2 regions of the Streptomyces rubellus genome follow, and region 2 is predicted to be linked to the other one. Evidence: riboswitches for the same ligand, from Rfam matches in the RefSeq annotation. Region 2 holds a riboswitch; the other holds the start of a gene.
The links. A riboswitch is a leader RNA that binds a small molecule or an ion and turns the genes downstream of it on or off. The one in region 2 is predicted to bind cobalamin.
Positions count from the first base shown of each region.

Region 1: it holds a riboswitch for cobalamin, as region 2 does, so the genes downstream of both, V1L54_RS00520 (CbtB domain-containing protein) here and V1L54_RS19380 (cobalamin biosynthesis protein) in region 2, are expected to answer to the same signal.

Region 1 is NZ_JAZDCX010000001.1:123,741-128,137, forward strand. It holds gene V1L54_RS00505 (hypothetical protein) at 1-213, shown strand, start outside; gene V1L54_RS00510 (class F sortase) at 225-974, shown strand; gene V1L54_RS00515 (CbtA family protein) at 997-1,809, opposite strand; gene V1L54_RS00520 (CbtB domain-containing protein) at 1,823-2,056, opposite strand; cobalamin riboswitch at 2,091-2,211, opposite strand; partial or broken gene V1L54_RS00525 (glycoside hydrolase family 6 protein) at 2,301-3,365, shown strand; gene glxA (radical copper oxidase GlxA) at 3,437-4,397, opposite strand, start outside.
Region 2 is NZ_JAZDCX010000016.1:41,161-45,557, forward strand. It holds partial or broken gene V1L54_RS19365 (class II aldolase/adducin family protein) at 19-681, opposite strand; gene V1L54_RS19370 (inorganic phosphate transporter) at 902-2,131, shown strand; gene V1L54_RS19375 (hypothetical protein) at 2,221-2,436, shown strand; cobalamin riboswitch at 2,624-2,749, shown strand; gene V1L54_RS19380 (cobalamin biosynthesis protein) at 2,887-3,957, shown strand; gene V1L54_RS19385 (cobyric acid synthase) at 3,954-4,397, shown strand, end outside.

The sequences.
Region 1 (4,397 bases), on a different contig from region 2:
GCCGAGAACACCGCCGAGAGCCCCGCCGGGGACACCGCCGGGAGTCCGGTCGCCCCCGTGCCGGCCGGTGGCGGCGGCACCGCCGGGGACAGTGGGCCCGGCGCCCTCCACACCGCCCTGGGCGCCGCCCTGGCGGGCGCGGTCGGTCTGGTGGTGGCCTGGCGGGCGGTCCTGTCGCGGCGCCGGGCCCGCTCCCACGGCACCGACGGCTGACCGGGCCGGCCGTGTACGGAGGATACGGCCGGCCCGCGGACGGCGAGCCGCGCGCCTCCTCCGCCGGCCGGCTGGCGGCGGCGGTGGTGTGGGCCGTGCTGCTGACCGCCGTGTGGCTGTGGGGACGGGAACTGTCCGATCCCGCCGCGGTGGCGCCGCCGGACCCGCGCCCGGGCAGCGGCGCCCGGCACGACCCGGCCGGCGGTACGGACGGCGCCTCCGGCCGTACGCTGCCCGCCGCCCACGCCCCGCTGCCGGCGGCCGAACCGTGGCGCGTCGACATCGAGGCCGCCGGCGTCCACGCCCGGATCGTCGAACGGGGCCTGGACAGCGAGGGCGCGGTCCGGCCGCCGCCGATGGACACCCCCGGGGTGGTCGGCTGGTACCGGGACGGCCCGGAGCCGGGGACCGAGGGCGCGGCGCTGCTCGTGGGCCATGTGGACACCGACCGCGGCCCGGCGGTCTTCCACCGGCTGGCGTCGGTGCGGCCGGGCGACCGGGTGCGGGTGACCCGCGCGGACGGCACGGTCGCCGAGTTCACGGCCGAGGACGTCTCGGTCGCCGAACGCGCCGACTTCGACCCGGCGAGGGTCTACGGCGCCCGCCGCGCCGGCCGTGCCGAGCTGCGGCTGATCACCTGCACCGGGGACTTCGACCGGGACAGCCGCTCCTACACCGCCAACCTGGTGGTCTCCGCCTACCTCACCGGTGTCCGGCCCGCGCGGGAGCCGGACACCGGTGCGCTGGAGTGGCAGGGCTGATGACGGGACTGACGGGGGCGGCTCAGGCGGCCGTGCCGCCGCCCGTCCCCGCCGTGCCGCCGGCCCCCGCCGCCCGTGCGGCACGCAGGCCGAGCAGGCCGAAGGCGATCCCCAGGGCCGCCCACAGCACGGCGTGGGAGGCCAGCGAGAGCATCCGGAAGTCCCACAGCAGCCGGGCGTCCACCGCCACCGGATCGGGGTTGCCCGGCAGCAGGAACAGCGCCGCGCCCGTGGCCACCACCGCGCCGGCCACGGCGAGCTGGCGCACCGGCGCCTCCCGGTCGGCCAGCCGCCGGTGGAGCTGCCGGGCGAGCAGCATGCCCAGTACGCCGACCGCCAGCGCGGCCAGCCACAGCACCTGGCGCTCCTGGACGGTGCCGCCGTCGCCGACCCCCGGCGGGTTGGCCGGATAGCGCAGTCCGGGCAGCAGGGACAGGGCCGTGAAGCCCGCTCCCGCCAGCAGCAGGGACCTGCTCCAGGGCCGCTCGGTCAGGGCGTCGGAGCGGTGGAGCAGGGCGTAGGCGACGGCGAAGAACACACCCAGCGCCAGCCCGACGACCACCGCGGTCACCACCAGCCCGAAGTGCTGGGTGCCGCGCGAGAACAGTTCCTCGTGGTGGGCCGTCACGCCCGTGGCGCCGTGGGTGTGCCGTTCCGCCTCCTGCGCGATGGCCCGGTCCATCAGCGGTTCGGCCAGCAGCAGGGAGAACAGCCCGGCGGCCAGCCCGGCCGGACCGCCCGCGGCCAGCCCCCGCCTGAGCAGGGGCAGCACGGGACGGTCGGCGGTGCGGGCCGCGGGGCTCCGGACGGGATCCTGAGAGGTCACCGCGGTCATGGTGCGGTTCCGCTCAGTGGCAGGGGGCACCGAACAGGTGCCGCCCGTCGTGTGCGAACTCGTGCAGGTACGAGCCGGTGGCGGAGACGAGCTGGCCGTTGTCCACGAAGACGGCGTAGAGCGCGATGAGCGCGACGACGACCGCGGCCGCGGCGATCGTCCAGTCCCGGGCCCGGCCCGTGGCGTCGGCGACGGCGGTGCCGTCGGCCGGGATGCCTGCCGTGGTGCCGGCGGTGTGCGGGGACATCCGCGATTCCTCCTCCTGGGGTTTCCACGCCCCATTGACGGGAGAAGCGACGGGCCAGTTCCTGACTCCCCGGGCCCGTGGGGCCGCGGGTCACAGTGGCGGGACCGTCCCGGACTCGCACCGGGTTCCTGCGCACCGTCGCCTCGATATGAAGATGTGCTCGGTCGGAGGTTCCCAGCCCATCCGGAGGCTGTCAATGTGCCAGGATGGTCCGACCGGTTTGTGCCGATCCAAGGGGGAGTGGATGTACGGCTGCCATACCGGCCGGCGGCCCGGCGCCGCGCGGTTCCGGCGAGCGGCCCGGGGGGCCGTGGTGGGGGTCCTGGTGCTGGTTACGGGCTGTTCCGGGCTCTTCGGGGGGAGTTCCTCCGAGCGGCCGGACGGGTCCGGCGAGGGGACGGCCCCGGTGGGGCAGCGGCCCGCCGGACAGGTCCCGTACTGGGTCAACCCCGAGGGGACGGCCGTCCGGCGGCTGGCCGAGCTGCGCCGTGCCGGGCGGGAGGAGGAGGCCGGGCTGATCGAGCGGATCGCCGCCCAGCCCGTCGCCGAGTGGATCGGCACCGACGATCCCGAGGGGCAGACCAGAGAGCTCACCGAGGCCGCGGAGCGGGCGGACCGCACCGCCCTGCTGGTCCTCTACAACATCCCGCACCGCGACTGCGGTCAGTACTCGCAGGGGGGCGCGGCGGACGGCGACGCCTACCGGGCCTGGCTCGACGGCGTGGCCGAGGGCATCGGGGACCGGTCCGCCACGGTGATCGTCGAGCCCGACGCGCTGCCGCACGTCCTGGACGGCTGCACTCCCCGGGAGTTCCACGAGGAGCGGTACGCGCTGCTGGGCGAGACCGTGCGGCGGCTCAAGGACCTTCCGGGGACGACGGTCTACCTGGACGCGGGCAATCCGCGCTGGATCCGGGACCCCGGCGCGATGGCCGGGGCGCTGCGGCGGGCGGGTGCCGACCGCGCGGACGGCTTCGCGCTCAACGTCTCCAACTACCGGACCACGGAGGAGAACGTCGCCTACGGCAGGCGGCTGTCGGCGCTGCTCGGCGGCAAGCACTTCGTGATCGACACCAGCCGCAACGGCAACGGGCCGGCCGACGGGGCCGGCGGCGCGGGGGACGCCGAGAGCTGGTGCAACCCGCCGGGCCGGGCGCTGGGCGAGGCGCCGACGACGGACACCGGTGAGGAACTGGTGGACGCCTATCTGTGGATCAAGCGCCCCGGGGAGTCGGACGGCACCTGCAAGGGCGGTCCGAAGGCGGGCGCGTGGTGGGAGGAGTACGCGCTCGAACTGGCCCGCAACGCGGGGGGGGGTAGGGCACCGTGCCGGACGCGCGCCCGGCGCGCGTCCGGCTCCCCGGCCCCCGGCCCGGTGGCTCAGTCGGGGGCGACGGTGACCGGCTCCGCGTCCGGCGAGACCGGGACCCGGACCCACACCGACTCGGACGGGACGCCCTCGCCGTCCAGCACGTTCAGCATGTAGTAGCCCGGCGGCACCAGCGACGGGTCGTCCGGGAGGGTGAACGTCAGCCCGTCCGCCGCCCGCTCGAACTCCAGGGCGACGGAGCGCTGCTCGACGTTGGTGACATGGGTGAAGGAGCCGGGCCGGACCAGCCGGGCGGTCCGCACTCTCGCCGCGTCCTCCGAGGCGAACGTCACCCGCCCGCCGAGCTCCACCGTCCGCGGCTCACCGGTGCCGCGCAGCTCGGGCCGTCTCCCCCGGAAGAGGTACGGCGGCGAGTAGAGGTCGATCTGCTGCTGGAACTCGCCCGGCCGGGTGTCGGACCTGTCGGCGAAGAGCGAGTCCGAGCCGAAGGTCATCACCCGGCCGTCGGGCAGCAGCAGGGCGCCGGAGTGGTAGTTGCGGCCCACCAGCGGGTCGGCGACCGCGCGGACGGTGTTCGCCTTCGCGTCGTACAGCTCGGCCCGCAGCACGTCGGAGCCGCCGCGGCCGCGGTAGCCGCCGGAGCCGTTGGTGGTCAGCACGGTGTCGTCGGGCAGGATCACGCTGCTGGGGTAGCGGACCGGCGCGTACAGGTCCGGGCCGGGGGTGAACCGCGGCTCGGGCCCGGTGAGGTCCACGATGCCGGTCCGGGCCGTGGCCCTGCGGCTCTCGCCGACCCCGCCGCCGCCGAGCACCATGTACCGCTGTTCCTGTGCGGGGGGCAGCAGCACCGACATGGAGGTCTCCAGGACGTCCGGGTCCCCGATGCCGGGCACCTCCCGGAACTCGTTGGTCCGCAGGTCCCACAGGCCGGGGGTGCGGCCCTCGTCGGCGGGGCCGTACCCGGCGTTGGAGCCGGTGTAGAGGATCCTGCCGCCGGTGGCGAGGAAGAGG
Region 2 (4,397 bases):
CTCCGCCGCCGCCCGGTCCCGCCGCCCGTAGCCGCGCAGCTTCTCCGCGACCCGGCCCAGCTCCTCGGGCGGCAGCAGCGCCGGCGTACGGCCGGGCACGGCGGCGGCGGCGAGCCAGACGCGGCACATCCACTCCAGCTGGGCGGTGTCGTCGTACGCCCGGCCGAGGCTGCCGCCGTACACGAGCGTGCCGTGGTTGCGCAGCAGGCAGCCGCTGCGGTCGCGCAGCGCCGTCAGGGCGTGGACGGCCAGCTCCTCGCTGCCGTAGGTGGCGTACGGGGCGACCCGTACCGGGCCGCCCAGAGCCGCGGCCATGTAGTGGACCGCCGGGAGTTCGTCGACGAGGGTGGAGACGGCGGTGGCGTGCACGGCATGGGTGTGGACGATCGCCGCCGCGCCGGTGGCCCGGTAGACCGCCAGATGCATCGGCAGCTCGCTGGTGGGTGCCGCCCGGCCGGCCACCTGCCGCCCGTCCAGGCCTACGGCGCACAGGCCGTCCGGCCCGAGCTCCTCGTAGGGGACACCGCTGGGAGTGACCAGCACGGTGTCGCCGACCCGCACCGAGACGTTCCCGGAGGTGCCCACGACCAGCCCGTCCGTCACCGTACGGCGGGCCGTGGCCACCAGTTCGCGCCAGGCCCGGGCCCACTCCGGGGGCCGCTCCCGAGTGCTCCGCCGCATGCGTGCCACCTCCGGCGGAGCACTGTAGCGCCGCGGCGCATCCGGAGGGCGCGGGCTGGATGAAGAGAGCCGGGGGCGCACTTCGCGCACAACCATGCACCACCCTGCGTACACAGCCCCCGGGAGACACTCCGAAGCCGTTCTCAGTTCATCTCGCGTTCACCATGAAACCCTACGTTCACCGCGTATCCGCCTCCCCTTCGACTGATTGCCTGGGTGAATGGAAAACATCACGCTTCTCATCGGGATCGTGATCGTCACAGCCTTGGTGTTCGACTTCACCAACGGCTTCCACGACACGGCCAACGCCATGGCCACCACCATTTCCACCGGGGCACTCAAGCCCAAGACGGCGGTGGCGATGTCGGCGGTCCTCAACCTCGTCGGCGCCTTCATATCCGTCGAGGTCGCGGCCACCATCTCCAAGGGGCTCATCAACGAGGACTCCGGTGTGGATCCCGCGGTGGTCCTCGCGGGGCTGGTCGGAGCGATCGTCTGGAACCTGCTGACCTGGCTGGCCGGCCTACCCTCCAGCTCCTCGCACGCCCTCATGGGCGGTCTGATCGGCGCGACCATCGCCTCCGTCGGCATCGGCGCCGTCTCCATGGGCGCGGTCTTCTCGAAGGTCCTGCTCCCGGCCGTCGTCGCCCCGCTGGTCGCCGGCATCGCGGCGATGCTCGCCACCAGGCTGACCTACCGGATCAGCCGCGGCACCCCGGAGAAGGACGTCGCCAAGGGCTACCGCGGCGGGCAGATCGCCTCGGCCGCCCTGGTCTCCCTCGCCCACGGCACCAACGACGCGCAGAAGACCATGGGCGTCATCACCCTCGCCCTGATCTCCGGCGGGGTGCTGGGCGCCGACGCCGACCCGCCGCTGTGGGTCATCGCCTCCGCGGGCATCGCCATCGCGCTGGGCACCTACCTGGGCGGCTGGCGGATCATCCGCACCATGGGCAAGGGTCTCACCGACATCCGGCCGGCCCAGGGCTTCTCCGCCCAGACCAGTTCGGCCGTCACCATCCTGGCCTCCTCCCACCTGGGCTTCGCGCTCTCCACCACCCAGGTCTGCTCCGGCTCCATCATGGGCTCCGGTCTGGGCCGCAAGGGCGGCGTGGTGCGGTGGAGCACCGCGGGCCGCATGTTCGCCGCCTGGGGGCTGACCCTCCCGGCCGCCGGCCTGGTGGCCGCGGGCGCCGCGTTCCTGACGACCCGCGGCGACTGGGGCGTCACCGCGGTCATGGTTCTCACCGTGGCGGCCTGTGCGGCGATCTGGCTCGCCTCGCGCCGGGAGCCGGTGGACCACACCAACGTCAACGACGTCGAGACGGACACCGCCGGAGAGCCGGACGTGCTCACCACGGCCGTGCAGGCCGTCTCCCCGCCCCCGGTGGGCACCGAGGAGACCGAGCGGGCGGAGCACGCGGAGAAGGCCTCCGCCCCCGCCTCCTGAGCGCCCCGCAGCCCCTCCCAGCCCCCGCGGACCCCCATGGACCCCACGAACCTCACGGACAGGGTCCCGCAGAGAAGGAATCCCCGCTCATGGACATCCACTGGGCCGCACTCGGCCAGGTCTTCGTCGTCAGCCTCGTGATGACGATCGGCCTGGTGGCCGTGTTCACCCTCGGCATCGTCGGCAACCGCGCCAACCAGCAAACGGGAGTCGGCACCGCCCTCCTCGCCCGCACCGGCGCCTGGGTCAGCTACGCCCTGTGCGCGGCCGCCGTGGCGTACGGCATCTACATCATCGCCTCCTGAATCCCGGCGTCCTTCCGGGATCCCCCGCCGGCCGGCGCCGGGCGCTGTCCGCCCGGCGCCGGCCGGCGTTCGGGGGCGCGCGCACCGGCGCTGTGTGCTTCCACACAGCGCGCCGTCGCAGGTCATCGCCGAGTTGACGCGTCCGGTCGGCCGTGGTGGACTGCCCGTTGCCAAACGGCGGCAGGAGAGGAAGCCGGTGCGAATCCGGCGCGGTCCCGCCACTGTCACCGGGGAGCGCTCCCCCACTCGGCGTCACGGCCCGCACAGCGGGCTGGAAGACCGGGGGCAGCGCCGATCCGGGAGCCAGGAGACTCTCACCGCCGGTCACGTCGAGCCAGGGCGCGGACCCTGAGTGAGGACATACCGCCATGCCGGGCACCCTGCCTTCCCCGTTGCCGCCCCCACTCCGCACCGCGAGGACCGTACGAGGTGTGACGGCCGGCTGACGCGATGCGCGCCGACCACACCACCCGTCGCACAGGCACCCCTTCCACCGGCACGGCCGCCCTCACGGCCCGGACCGCCGCCCGTTCCGCCATCCGGATCCGTTCCGGCGCGGGCCGGGTCCCCGAAGCGGCGCTCGGCCTGTCGGCCGGGTATCTGCTCGACCTGATCGCCGGTGATCCCCGCCGGGGCCATCCCGTGGCCGCCTTCGGGCGCGCCGCCGCGGCCGCCGAGCGGCTGCTGTGGCGCGACCACCGCGGCGCGGGCACGCTGTACACCGTTGTGTGCGCGGGCAGCGCCGTGGCCGCCGCCGCGGCGCTGGAGCGGGCCGTACGCCGCTCCCCCGCCGCCCGTACCGCCCTGGCCGCCGCCGCGGCCTGGTCGGTGGTCGGCGGCACGTCACTGGCGCGCGAGGCCCGGGCGATCGCCGCCGCCCTCCGGGCGGACGACCTCGGCACGGCCCGCGCCCGGCTGCCCCGTCTGTGCGGACGCGACCCGCGGGACCTGGACGCGGAGGACGTCGCCCGGGCGGTGGTGGAGTCCGTCGCCGAGAACACCTCGGACGCCGTGGTCGGCGCCCTGGTGTGGGGCGCCGCCTGCGGGGTGCCGGGGCTGGTGGGGTTCCGGGCCGTCAACACCCTGGACGCGATGGTCGGCCACCACTCGCCGCGCCACCACCGCTTCGGCTGGGCCTCGGCCCGGCTGGACGACGCGGCGGGGTGGCCCGGTGCCCGGCTGACCGCGCTGCTGGCGGTCCTCGCCGGTCCCGGCCCGCGCGGCGCGCTCCGCGCCTGGCGCACCGACGCCCACCGCCACCCCAGCCCCAACGCCGGGGTGGTCGAGGCGGCCTTCGCGGGCGCGCTGGGCGTACGGCTGGGCGGGACGCTGTCGTACGGCGGCCGCGTCGAGCACCGCCCGGTGCTGAACGCCGCCGGCCGTCCGGTGCGGGCCGCGGACATCGAGCGGGCGGTACGGCTGTCGCGCCGGGTGGGCGCGCTGGCACTGGTGGTGTGCGCCGTCACCGGGACGGCGCGGGAGAGGCGGCTCGACGGCCGGCGCGGAAGGGGAGCCCGTTGACGGGCGGCGGACTGCTGATCGCGGGAACCACCTCGGACGCGGGCAAGAGCGTGGTCACGGCGGGCGTCTGCCGCTGGCTGGCCCGCAGGGGTGTGAAGGTGGCGCCGTTCAAGGCGCAGAACATGTCGCTGAACTCCTTCGTCACCCGCGACGGCGCCGAGATCGGCCGCGCCCAGGCCATGCAGGCCGCCGCCGCCCGGGCGGAGCCCACCGCGCTGATGAACCCGGTGCTGCTCAAGCCCGGTGGCGACCGCACCAGCCAGGTCGTGCTGCTGGGCAGGCCGGTGGGCGAACTGGACGCGCGCGGCTGGCGCGCCGGGCGGCGGGAGCGGCTGCTGGGCACGGTCACCGACTGCCTGGCCGAACTGCGGCGCACCCATGACGCGGTGATCTGCGAGGGCGCCGGCAGTCCGGCCGAGATCAACCTGCGGCACGGCGAC